Regions from separate parts of the Priestia sp. FW507-14D1A genome, predicted to be linked through region 2. Evidence: predicted binding sites of a transcription regulator. Region 2 holds the regulator's gene; each other region holds the start of a gene.
The links. The regulator Rex, encoded in region 2, represses fermentation and respiration genes when NADH is low (regulators of the CRP and FNR family bind a similar motif). The targets are predictions, from matches to a motif close to TTGTGAAATATTTCACAA.
Positions count from the first base shown of each region.

Region 1 (3,368 bases), on a different contig from region 2:
AACGCTAATAATCATCATTGAAAAAACCATAGACTTATAGCCAAATATCTTCTTTTGAGAAAACGTTGCAACGATTTCAGAAAAAATGCCGAATGCAGGAAGTACAACGATATACACTTCAGGATGTCCCCACATCCAAATTAAGTTAATGTACATCATCGGATTTCCTCCGCCGGTCATAGTAAATAAGTGTCCGTCAAAGAAGCGGTCAATAAACAATAAAGCAAGCGTTACGGTTAATACAGGAAACGCGAAAATGATAATAATACAGCTTGCTAGAACGGACCACGTGAATAGGGGCATATGCATAAGTTTCATGCCCGGTGCACGCATTTTTAAAATAGTCATAATAAAATTAATTCCAGAAGCCAAGCTGCCAATACCTGATATTTGAATACCCCAAATATAAAAATCTTGACCTGGTCCAGGACTGAACTGCATGCCAGAAAGCGGCGGATAACTCAACCATCCTGCATCTGGCGAGCCGCCGATTACAAACGACAAATTAAAAAGCATGGCGCCAAAGAAAAATAGCCAAAAGCTTACCGCGTTTAAAAAAGGATAGGCGACATCTCTTGCTCCAATTTGAAGCGGCACAACAATGTTAAAGAACGCAAACATAAGCGGCATTGCCATAAATAGAATCATAATAGTTCCGTGCGTAGTAAAAATTTCGTTGTAATGATTAGAATCTAGAAAATGCCACTGAGGGAATGCTAGTTGAATACGCATTAATAGTGCATCTACTCCGCCTCGAAACAGCATTAATAATGAAGAAAGCATATACATAATTCCAATTTTTTTATGATCGACCGTTGTAAGCCACTCATGCCATAGCCACTTCCACTTTTTAAGATACGTAAGAACAAAAATAATACCGGCTAGTGTTAACAAAATGGCAACATCTGCTCCATAAATCATCGGTTCTCCTGTCACAAAAAAATGAGATGAAAAATCTTTTAATTTGTCTAACAACTTAGTTTCCTCCTTCCTGGTGCTCGTGCTGTGCATGTACTTGTTCTTCAGAAGCCACATTCATAGTCTTCATGTCTTCATTTTTCATATGGTGATGCTGACTATAATATTGACCACCGTTTTTAATTACAATTTCTTGAAATAAGCCTTTAGGAATGGTAGAATACGATTTTTCTAGAGAAAGACCTTGTTTGGCAAGACTGTTATAATCAGCTTTTGTTAAAGCTGGTGATGTTTCTTTCACTTGCTTTACCCACTGCTTAAATTCTTTTGTCGATGTAGATTTAACTTTAAAATTCATATGAGCGAATCCTTCACCCGTAAAATTCGCACCCGAACCAAAATATTCTCCCTTGTGATCAGCTTGCAGCCAAAGCCCCATTGCCATTCCCGGCATGGTATATAATTGTCCTCCCAGCTCCGGTACCCAAAAAGAATTCATAGGTGCATCTGACGTTAGCACGAATTGAACGGGCACATCTTTTGGAATGTTGACATAGTTCACTGTCGCAATATCTTGATCCGGATATTGAAATAACCATTTCCAGTCAAGAGACGTTACTTCAATCGTTAGCGGCTTTACATCTTTTTGCGGCGGATCTACTAAGTCATACGTTGTTCTGGCCGTAGCGAAACCTAAAATACCAATAATAATAATGGGGATGCCCCACCAAATAAATTCAAGACGCTTGCTATCGTCCCAGTCTGGCCGATACGGAGCCTTGTTTCCAGGCTTATCACGGTAGCGTAAAACGATATACACAAGCAGACCTAAAACAGGAATAACAACAATTGTGCATAAAATTATCGAAAAAATAATTAACTGGTATTCTTTTTGAGCCACCGCCCCCTGCGGGTTTAAAATCAAATAACGACTATCACAGCCTGCTAAAAAAATTGTGATGAATACGGAGAGAATGATTAACTTGCTAATATGCATTGATTTTTGCTTTCTCACCTAAGTTCAGGCTCCCTTCCTCTAAATCTCTGTACATAATAATGGTATATAAACGTTCATATTAGAGAAGCATCTCAACAGATCAAAAGGCTAAAAACCTCCTAACATATTGAAGTTTGTCATGACATATTGCTTACTCCTAAAAAATTATCATGTTGCGTTGTTAAAGGGTGTGATATTTATCACACTTGAAGCGATTTTTATCTAGTTTAAATGGCTTTACCATAATTTCGTCACATATTTGGTTAAATGTGGTGTGAAATACCTTGCTCTTAGCGCGTAGATTCTGATAAAAGCAAAAAGCTCTTCCAGTTCTTATTAACCGAAAGAGCTTTTCGTAAGTATTAGATGAAGTATTGAGCTTTAACATTTACTGATTTGCTTATTTGACCTGCTGAAACATCCAATCAATCATTTTCTGATTTTGATACGTGGGAACCCATGAAGCGTGATCTACTTTAATTCTTTAGGATATTCCGTATATAGTGGATGCCCCCAGATTTTTTGTAAATTCATTGCACCGTTATTTATATTTACGATGAAACACTCCTCATAAAGAAAACTATATTTCTATTTTCAAAGAGACTTATCACTATAGCAATATCTTTTAAAAAAGCTATCCACTTTCTTCATAAAGATTACATATTAAAAACACCTAAAGATAGTTTAGGTGTTTTTGAAAGTTTTATATTCATCTTTTCTCTAAGTAAAAGCTCAATGGTTATATGGCCTTCTTACTCTTTGAAGCCCCTTGTTTTTTTCTCCACATATTTTCCATTTGTTCGAGAGTTCTACCTTTCGTTTCAGGAACAAATTTCCAGACAAATAAAGCAGAAAGTACACTCATTAAACCGTAAAAACCATATGTTAATCCTCCGCTATATTCCATCATCACGGGATATGTAGAGGAAATAAAATAGTTAGCCGCCCACTGAGCAGCTACGGCAATAGCTACAGCACGACCTCTAATTTTATTAGGAAAAATCTCTGAAATGAGCACCCAACAAATTGGTCCCCATGACATCATAAAGGAAGCTGTATAAATAATGATAAATACAAGCGTCCCTATACCAATGATGTTTGAAAAAGCCATGCTTGCTACACCGAACATTCCAATGGCCATTCCGATAGATCCTGTTATTAATAAAGGTTTTCTTCCCAAACGATCAACCGTCAAAATTGCAATTACTGTAAAAATAACGTTTACTAATCCCATAATAATGGTTTGCAGCATAGAAGAACCTTTAGCTGCTCCCATGCTTTCAAAAATACGCGGAGCATAATATAGAGCTACATTGATTCCTACAAACTGTTGAAATACAGAAAGCAGTATACCTACAACGATAACTAATTTTCCATATGCCAATAATTTTCCAGACGAAACATTGGTAGAAATTGTTTGTTTAATATCTTCTAAAATTGATTTTGCTTCTGA
Region 1 covers NZ_JBYSWQ010000006.1:105,315-108,682, forward strand. Annotated here, with positions in the region: gene qoxB (cytochrome aa3 quinol oxidase subunit I) at 1-975, opposite strand, end outside; gene AC3WJG_RS20015 (ubiquinol oxidase subunit II) at 977-1,915, opposite strand; gene xylE (D-xylose transporter XylE) at 2,655-3,368, opposite strand, start outside.
Region 1: a site for Rex is predicted at 2,104-2,121, ahead of AC3WJG_RS20015 (ubiquinol oxidase subunit II). Genes of this name have one in related genera too.

Region 2 (3,368 bases):
AACGTGCTTTTTCACCACCGCTAAGCGTCGAAACGATTTTCAGTACATCATCACCTGAAAACAGAAAATTTCCAAGCGCTGTACGAATTTCTTTTTCAGGTTTGGATGGGTAGTCATCCCAAAGCTCATTTAAAACGGTTTTATTAGACGTTAAATTAGCTTGCTCTTGGTCGTAATAACCAACCATTACGTTTGAGCCAAAAGAAATGGTTCCAGTCTTGAAGCTTAGTTTATCCACAATACCTTTTAATAACGTAGATTTCCCAACTCCATTAGGGCCAACCAACGCAAGGCTTTCACCTTTTTTAATCCGAAGGTTTGCGTCTTGGACGACGTATTTGTTTTCATCATATCCGATAGACACGTTTTCGAGATTTAAGACTTCATTTCCGCTTTGACGCTCAATTTCAAACGAAAAACTAGCCGATTTTTCGCCGTCGTTAGGTCGATTTATTAACTCCATTCGATCGAGCTGCTTACGTCTGCTTTGCGCACGTTTTGTAGTCGATGCGCGGGCGATGTTTCGCTGAATAAAATCATTCAGTTTTGCGACTTCATCTTGCTGTTTTTCGTACTGACGCAACTCTTTTTCATATCGCTCTGCTTTTTGTACAAGGTATTTAGAGTAGTTGCCCGTGTACTTGACCGTTGTTTTTTGTGTGACTTCATACACTTGATTTACGACCTTATCAAGGAAGTAACGATCGTGTGAAACAATTAAAATAGCTCCTTCATACCCTTGCAGAAACTGTTCCAGCCATGCTAAAGTTTCAATATCTAAGTGGTTGGTAGGCTCATCCAGAATAAGCAAGTCTGGCTTTGTTAAAAGCAGTTTTGCAAGAGCCAAGCGCGTTTTTTGTCCACCGCTCAAGGAGGAAATAGGGGTGCTATAGTCAAAGTTTGAGAAACGGAAACCGTGAAGAATAGATCGTGTATCCGCTTCATATTGATAGCCGCCTGAATCTTTGAACGTTACTTGAAGCTGATCGTACTCTTTGGTTAGTTTTTCGTATTGAACTGAATCATTAAAAATGTCTGGATCGCCCATCTTCGTTTCAAGCGTACGTAATTCTTTTTCCATCTTCTTTAACGGAGCAAAGACCGTCATCATTTCTTCCCATATGGAGAGTGTTGACTCAAGAACTGTATCTTGTCCCATATAATCAATGGAAACACCTTTAGGTTTAATAATTTCTCCGCTGTCATAAGAAAGCTGCTCAGCAATAATTTTTAATAAAGTTGATTTACCAGCACCGTTTCGTCCCACTAGGGCAATGCGGTCTTTTGATTGTACTTCTAACTTTATATTCGATAAAATGGGTTCTGCCCCATAGTATTTTGTAATACCGTTCAATTGTAGAATAATCATTTTTTCACCTCTAGTAGTATATCCATAGTGTATTTTAACATATTTTCAACTACAAGTTCTTCCTACAAGCGTTTGTAATTTGTAGAGAGACAAGGACAAATGATGAAGCGAATGTTTTGATTCATGAAATAAAATGATTTTACCTGCACATTTTATACAGGATACTATGTTAAAATAAGAGATAAGTGCATCTCTGAACTTATATATGATGGATGTAGAAAACCCGTCATGACTAACAAACGGATCCTTTGAAGAGCTAATTACTTCGTTCTAGCTACCGACTTTAAGTAGTGCTGGATAGACAAAAGGGGTCGGGGTGTGAAGCGGAGTATATATAAAACAAGAGAAAAGAGAGAGAATTGGAAGCGCTACCTCAAGGCGGTTGAGGCTTTGTGAAAGGTAATGCAATATGACTTGAAAATGTTAGTAATGACATACATGAACTGAGGGGGTACAACGTGAACACTGAACAATTAAAAATACCACAAGCAACGGCTAAACGATTGCCGCTTTATTATCGTTTTTTAAAAAACTTGCATGCTTCTGGTAAACAGCGTGTTTCGTCAGCGGAGTTAAGTGAGGCAGTGAAAGTTGATTCTGCTACTATTCGCCGGGATTTTTCTTACTTTGGAGCATTAGGGAAAAAGGGATACGGCTACAATGTGAATTATTTACTTACATTTTTCCGTAAAACGTTAGACCAAGATGAAGTAACGAAAGTAGCACTGATTGGCGTAGGGAATCTGGGAACGGCCTTTTTAAATTATAATTTTATTAAAAATAATAACACCAAAATTGAGTGCGCTTTTGATGTGATAGAAGATAAAGTCGGTACAAAAGTAGGCGACGTGCCCGTCTATCATCTTGACCAATTGGAAGATTATATGAGTGATGACATCTCAGTAGCGATTTTAACCGTTCCAGCCACTGTTGCTCAGCAAATTACCGATCGTTTAGTGAGTTGCGGAATTAAAGGAATTTTAAACTTTACTCCTGCACGCTTAAACGTACCGGATGAGATTCGACTGCATCATATTGATCTTGCTGTAGAATTACAGTCGCTCGTCTACTTTTTGAAAAATTATCCTGTTGAATAAGGCGGACTATGTTACGATTTCCTTAAGTCTAAATTAATAAGGAGAGTGGGAATATGGGGATTGGAGCAGGCAGTTGGATTATTATTGCGATTGTAGCACTGCTTATTTTTGGACCGAAACGGTTACCGGAGCTAGGAAGATCAGTCGGGCAAACGCTTAGAGAGTTTAAGCATGCCGCTAGCGGTGCCTCAGAAGATCGTGAAAAAGATAAACAGCGTCAAGTAGATGACAAAGAGTAAAAGGGTGATCATAGTATGACCGAACAAGAAATGTCAATATATGATCATATAGGAGAGCTGCGAAAGCGCATTTTAATTGTTTTATTTTTCTTTGTGATTGCCACAATTGGCGGCTTTTTTATAGCGGATAAGGTTATTGTCTATTTACAGCATGCTGATGAGGCAAAAAATTTAACGATGAATGCATTTAGGCTAACAGATCCAGTTAAGATTTATATGCAGTTTGCTGTTATTATCGGCTGTGTACTTGCAGCTCCTGTTGCACTGTATCAACTTTGGGCATTTATTAGTCCTGGTTTATATGAAAAAGAGCGTAAGGTAACGCTTGGATATATTCCTGTTTCCATTTTTCTCTTTATCGGCGGTGTCTCTTTTTCTTATTTTGTGTTGTTTCCATTTGTCGTCGATTTTATGACGCGCGTTTCTGATGAGCTGAATGTAAACCAAGTGATTGGCATTAATGAATACTTTTCTTTTTTAATGCAGCTCACACTGCCTTTTGGGCTGTTGTTTCAGCTTCCTGTTGTCGTCATGTTTTTGACGCGATTAGGAATTATCACGCCTATGTTTTTATCTCAAATTCGAAAGTATGCCTATTTCGTACTGCTAGTTATTGCCGCACTTATTACACCACCAGAATTGCTCTCGCACATGATGGTGACA
Region 2 covers NZ_JBYSWQ010000020.1:11,745-15,112, reverse strand. Annotated here, with positions in the region: gene AC3WJG_RS26330 (ABC-F family ATP-binding cassette domain-containing protein) at 1-1,369, opposite strand, end outside; gene AC3WJG_RS26325 (redox-sensing transcriptional repressor Rex) at 1,828-2,466, shown strand; gene tatA (twin-arginine translocase TatA/TatE family subunit) at 2,520-2,705, shown strand; gene tatC (twin-arginine translocase subunit TatC) at 2,721-3,368, shown strand, end outside.

Region 3 (3,368 bases), on a different contig from region 2:
TTATCTATGTTAAGATAAATGTAGATTATTGTTGTAAAATGGATAGAACTAGAATGAAATAAATTAAATAGATAGGGTGTACACATGAGAAAAGAAGTACAAGTTATAGCCAAAGAAGCTTTTATTAAAAAAGTGAACAAGGGTTATCCACTCATTGAAAAAGATGCGCTTGTTGATGGTCATAAACTGCAAGAAGAAGGCGTTATTATTAACTTAGTCACTCCCAAGAATCAATTTTTAGCCAAAGGCTATTATGGAAAACAAAACAAAGGCTACGGATGGATTCTTTCGAAAAAGAAAAATGAGCAAATTGACGCGGCGTTTTTTGCTAGAAAAATTCAGCAAGCTATTTCATCACGTCATGATTTTTATGCGTCTGAAGACACAACTGCTTTTCGCGTATTTAATAGTGAAGGTGACGGAATCGGCGGCTTAATTATTGATTATTATGACGGATATTACGTCATGAGTTGGTATAGTGAAGGAATTTATCGATTTAAAGAATACGTCATTGAAGCCTTAAAGTCTGCGCCTAATTTTAAAGGGCTGTACCAGAAAAAACGTTTTAACGTAAAAGGTCAGTATATTGAAGAAGATGATTTTGTAGCAGGGGATAAAGGTGAGTTCCCTCTTATTGTAAAAGAAAATAGTATTCGTTTTGCCGTTTACTTAAATGACGGAGCGATGGTGGGAGTCTTTTTAGATCAGCGAGACGTCCGTAAAACGATTCGAGATAAATATGCAAAAGGAAAGACCGTGCTAAATATGTTTTCGTATACAGGCGCATTTTCAGTGGCGGCCGCTCTTGGAGGAGCTGCGAAAACAACAAGTGTTGATTTAGCCAATCGCAGCTTGGCAAAAACAATTGAGCAATTTAGTGTAAATGGAATTGATCACGAAGCACAGGACATTATTGTAGAAGATGTTTTCAAGTATTTTAAATATGCGGTCAAGAAGAACATGACGTTTGATCTTGTGGTGCTAGATCCGCCGAGCTTTGCTAAGTCGAAAAAGCATACGTTCAGTGCAGCAAAAGACTACAAAGATTTATTAAAAGAAGCCATTGCTCTTACAAAGCCAAATGGTGTCATCGTAGCATCTACGAATGCAAGTAACTTTGATATGAAAAAATTCCATTCGTTTATTGAAAAAGCTTTTAATGAAAAAGGGGAACGCTACAAAATGATGGAGCAGTTCTCTCTTCCAGCTGATTTTAAAACAATAAAAGAATTTAAGTCAGGTGATTATCTCAAAGTCGTGTTTATTCAAAAAATAAATCGCTAAATACAAGGCTGCATGATGAACTCATGCAGCTTATTTATTGTGATGAAATAACGCTTACAAGCTATTTTGAAGGGAATAAAATGAAGGGAAAAGATAAATATTGTCAGTATGTATGATAAAATAATAAAGGAATTATGCTCAACACTTCACAAATTTACAATATCATCCTTACGAAACGTATTTTTACAATTATTTTATTTTAAATGGGATAAGTATTGGGTGTGAAGTAGAAAGAGCATACTACTATTATTAAAAAACATGAAAGGAGAAAGATTATGGCTGAAACAACAAAAAAGCCTGCCGGCGAAGTGAAATTTATTCCTTTATTAATTTGTCTGGCAATCGGACTTGTTTTATGGTTTATTACACCTCCGTCCGGACTTGATGTGAAGGCTTGGCACTTATTCGCTATTTTTGTGGCTACTATCGTAGGGCTTATCATTAAACCATTGCCATTGGGCAGTGTAGCTATTTTATCTTTAACCATTATTGTATTAACTAATACATTAACACTTGAACAATCGCTCAGCGGTTTTCAAAATACGACGATTTGGTTAATCGTTATTGCATTCTTTATTTCTAGAGGTTTTATTAAGACTGGTCTAGGAACAAGGGTTGCCTATATCTTCGTTCGTTTGTTCGGTAAAAAGACGTTGGGATTATCGTATTCTCTTATCGTAAGTGACTTGCTTTTATCACCTGCAATGCCGTCTAATACAGCACGAGCTGGAGGAATTATTCTTCCAATCATTCGTTCTTTATCCGAAACATACGGATCGAGAACTGGAGACGGTACGGAGCGCAGAGTCGGCGCTTTCTTAACAAAAGTATCGTTTCAAGGAGATATGATCACATCCGCTATGTTCGTAACAGCAATGGCGGCCAATCCTCTTGCGGTTAAAATGACGGAACAAATTACAGGCAAGACTATTTCATGGGTTGGCTGGGCAGCGGCTGCAATCGTACCTGGAATTATTAGTTTAATTGTTATTCCGCTTGTTATTTATAAGCTGTATCCGCCAGAATTAAAAGAAACGCCGGAAGCATCTGAAATTGCAGCAAAAAAATTAAATGAAATGGGTCCGCTAAAGAAAGAAGAATGGTACATGATTGGCGTATTTTTACTTCTTCTTGTGCTATGGATTTTTGGAGCTAATTTAAATATTAATGCAACAACAACTGCTTTTATTGGTCTATGTGCGCTGCTTTTAACGCAAGTGTTAAGCTGGTCAGACATCAAAAAAGAACAGGGAGCATGGGATACATTAGTCTGGTTTGCTGTTTTGGTTATGATGGCAACTTTCTTAAATGATCTAGGCATGATTCCTTGGTTCAGTGATCTGATGAAAGGCACTGTTAGCCATATGTCTTGGATGACGGCCTTGATTGTACTAGCTATTGCGTATTTTTATTCTCACTACTTTTTTGCAAGTAACACGGCTCACGTCAGCGCTATGTACGCAGCATTTTTATCTGTCATCGTGGCCGCTGGTGCGCCTCCGTTACTGTCAGCATTAATTTTAGCGTTCTTTAGCAATTTATTTGGCTGTTTAACTCACTACGGCAGTGGACCGGCCCCGGTGTTCTTCGGTAGTGGATATGTAACGCAGCAAAAATGGTGGTCGCTCGGCTTTTTAATTTCAATTATTCATATTATCATTTGGATTGGAATTGGCGGCTTGTGGTGGAAACTGCTAGGTCTATGGTAAAAAAACAGTGGCGCAGGCCACTGTTTTTTTTATGCTTCAGCCCAAACGGATACAGAGCCGCCATTTACAGGGAACTGTCCGTAGCCATCTTCTTCAATCACAACTTGGTCCTCTCGGTTGTTTGTGAAGTCAATCCACGTTTGTCCACTTCGGTGTTCGCCGACGAACATTCTCTTTTCGCCATCTTCACCGTTTGACATCACCACAGCGCATCCAGACTTCTCAAATTCCTCTACACCATGCCTTACCCATCCAATAGTATTCGGGTGATCAAAATAATCGTCTTGCTGGCCGTATGCTTTGTCATAGCGTACATGCAAGAGAGCGGAAATATCTTTTTCTTTTCCTTCAATTGGGTGCTCTCCGCCTATCCCA
Region 3 covers NZ_JBYSWQ010000004.1:43,554-46,921, forward strand. Annotated here, with positions in the region: gene AC3WJG_RS15915 (class I SAM-dependent rRNA methyltransferase) at 85-1,284, shown strand; gene AC3WJG_RS15920 (anion permease) at 1,560-2,993, shown strand; gene AC3WJG_RS15925 (alpha-amylase) at 3,023-3,368, opposite strand, start outside.
Region 3: a site for Rex is predicted at 1,419-1,436, ahead of AC3WJG_RS15920 (anion permease). Genes of this name have one in related genera too.

Region 4 (3,368 bases), on a different contig from region 2:
GGGACGTTAATAAGCAGGTTCATATGTTCAAGCATTATTTTGACAAAAGAAATGCTCCAAGCCGTAACGAGTATCGTTAATAGAATAAAAGGAGACCAAGCCTTTAAAATCTGTTTTGGTGACAGGCTGAAGCTTTTAGCTGCTGCCGGGCTTGTTCGTTTAATATAAAAAGCAAGAGCAAGCAAACTCACAATAGAAGATGTGATATTTGGAAGTTCAGGGCCGATGTATGTAACAGTTAAATACTGTGTCAGTGCATAGGAAACGGCTGTGATGCCCGTTGCTTTCCATACGTCTTTTAATCCTTTTATCCCATCCATAATAAAGACAAGTAAAAAAGGGATAAGAAAAGAAATAATCGGAAGCTGCGTGCCAAGAAAATGAGCAATTTCTTTTGGATCTATGCCAGATACTTGTCCTGCGACAATAACAGGAATCCCCATGGCACCAAACGCTCCTGAAGCTGTATTAGCAATTAAACATAGCGCCGCTGCTTTTAACGGTTTGAACCCAAGTCCAACTAAAAGCGCTGCTGTAATGGCAATTGGAGCTCCAAATCCCGCTGCCCCTTCTAAAAAAGCATTAAAGGAAAAAGCAACAAGCAGCATTTGCAAGCGGGGGTCATCGGTTATTGAAATAATAGATTGTCTGATGGTAGTAAACTGTCCGCTTTTGACAGTTAGCTTGTATAAGAACACCGCTCCGATAATAATATAGCTGATGGGCCAAAGTGCATACAGAAACCCATAGCCTGTGGCTCCTAAAACCATTGAGGCAGGCATATCATAAAAATAAATAGCAATAATCATAGAAAGAAGCACCGTAATACCGGCAGCAATATGTCCTTTTAATTTCAAAAGAGTTAAAGCAATAAAGAAAAAGATAATGGGGATGAGTGCAATTAGTGCAGAAAGCCAAATATTATCTAACGGATTATATACCTGAGTCCACGTCATATTCATACACCTCTACTACATATTTAAAACAAGGGAGCGGGGAAGTCCCCCGCAAAAATCTTTAGATATTACACAAAAGCTCTGTCGCGAGTTTGCTTAAGAATGCTAGCAGAGTGCTCGAGCTGTTGCTGTTCGTGAGGAGTTAAATTCAATTCAATAATTTGACGCACGCCGTTTTTATTAATGATAGCTGGTACGCCGATATACACATCAGAAATACCGTATTGTCCTTCTAATAAAGCAGATACTGTTAAAATAGAATTTTCATCATCTAAAATAGCCTTGGTAATGCGTACAAGCCCCATTGCAATTCCGTAATAAGTCGCTCCTTTTCGATTAATAATATGGTAAGCCGCATCGCGGGTTTGTTCGAATAGATGCTGCATATCGGGTTCTTTTTCAATAGCGGCAGTATTGATAAAATGTTCGAGCTTCACACCGCCAATTTGCGCGTGGCTCCAAACAGGAAATTCAGTATCTCCATGTTCCCCCATAATATAAGCGTGGACGTTGCGAGAATCTACTTCGAAATAGTCGCTTAACAAGTAGCGGAAGCGAGCTGTGTCAAGGATCGTTCCTGAACCAATTACCCGTTCGTTTGGTAATCCTGATACTTTTTGTGTAACGTGTGCGAGAATATCAACTGGATTTGTTGCCACTAAAATGATGCCGTCAAATCCGCTGTTCATAATATCTTTTACGATGCATTCAAAAATTTTAACGTTTTTTTCAACTAGATCTAAGCGTGTTTCCCCTGGAGCTTGATTAGCGCCCGCTGTAATAACTACTAAATCAGCATCAGCACAGTCTTTATAATCTCCAGCCCAGATTTTCATCGGTGTGGCAAATGGCATTCCATGATTGATATCGCGTGCTTCACCTTCTGCTTTTTCTTTGTTCATATCGATTAACACTAATTCATTGGCAATACCTTGATTCACCATTGAAAAAGCGTAGCTTGAGCCAACAAAACCAGTTCCGATAACGGCAACTTTTCGTGTTTTTGGTGTAAATTGTGTTTTCATTTGTATCATCCTTTGAATTTTATTTTGTGATGTTTTTCACAATGTTAGTGTAACAAGAATAAATACCCTCGGCTGTGATAAAAATCACACCCTTAAAAAAATAGTAAACAATTTTACAGGGCGATTTAAAAAAATGTCCTTCTACATGAAGTGCCACATTTAGAAAGATCTTAAACGTTTAAAGTGTTGAGTAAAGGCAACTTGTTTTGCAGAAAGCTAAAGAGTTTAACATTCTCTATTTGTATGTTAGCAGCCAATAATGTTTCTATAGACCCACACGAAATCCATTTGTTACACTAAGTTTGCTTATTTTGAATAAAGGAGTGGAAGGGATGGAGAATTACTATGAGCAAGCCCAAAAAGGCGCTTGGGTTAGTATCTTATCATATATCTTTTTATCGACATGTAAACTTATCATTGCGGGTATCACCGCTTCCTCTGCATTAAAAGCCGACGGTCTTAATAATGTTACAGATATTATTGCATCAATTGCCGTCTTAATCGGCTTAAAGATTTCTAAAAAACCTCGCGATAATGATCACCCCTATGGACATTCCAGAGCGGAACATATCTCTTCACTTATTGCTTCTTTTATCATGATGGTCATCGGACTAGAAGTATTGGTCGATGCGGGTCAGTCATTATTTATGGACAAATCTGAAGCGCCTAATTTACTGGCTGCTTGGGTAGGTCTTGGAGCGGCTGCTGTTATGGGTGGTGTCTACCGATATAATATTAAGCTTGCTAAAAAACTTGATAGCCAGTCTTTATATGCGGTTGCTAAAGATAATTTGTCTGATGCACTTGTGAGTATAGGGGCTGTTGTGGGAATTTTTGGTTCACAGTTCGGTCTGCCCTGGCTGGATGTGGTAGCTGCTTTTGCTGTGGGAATTATTATTTGTAAAACAGCCATCGAAATTTTTAAAGAAGCGGCTCATTCCTTAACGGACGGATTTGATGAAGAAAAGTTAGGGCACTACAAAGAAAGCATCGAGCTTGTAGATGGTGTAAAAGAAGTAGAAGATGTGAAAGCGCGTAAGCTTGGTAACCAAGTCGTGATCGATGTAACTGTTAAAGTAGATCCCCATTTAAATGTTATCAAAAGCCATGAAATTGCTGATCAAATTGAACATATGATGAACGATGAGCATCAAATTAAAGATACGCTTGTTCATATTGAACCTGATGCATACGAAAAGCAAAAATAAAACCAGCACGTTCTTTCGTTATGAAAGGATGGGCTGGTTTTATTTTTGGGGAAATTTGAAATAATTCACAAAAACTTCTTCAAAAATGAAAATGAAAAGCCGTTATTAGTAATATAAAGATTTTTGTAGAAGGGTGAGGGAATGAAGAGGTTAAGTGCAAAGCTCGTAGTATTTTTTAG
Region 4 covers NZ_JBYSWQ010000009.1:24,678-28,045, reverse strand. Annotated here, with positions in the region: gene AC3WJG_RS23420 (lactate permease LctP family transporter) at 1-962, opposite strand, end outside; gene AC3WJG_RS23415 (L-lactate dehydrogenase) at 1,025-1,981, opposite strand; gene AC3WJG_RS23410 (cation diffusion facilitator family transporter) at 2,314-3,189, shown strand; gene AC3WJG_RS23405 (methyl-accepting chemotaxis protein) at 3,331-3,368, shown strand, end outside.
Region 4: a site for Rex is predicted at 2,006-2,023, ahead of AC3WJG_RS23415 (L-lactate dehydrogenase). Genes of this name have one in related genera too.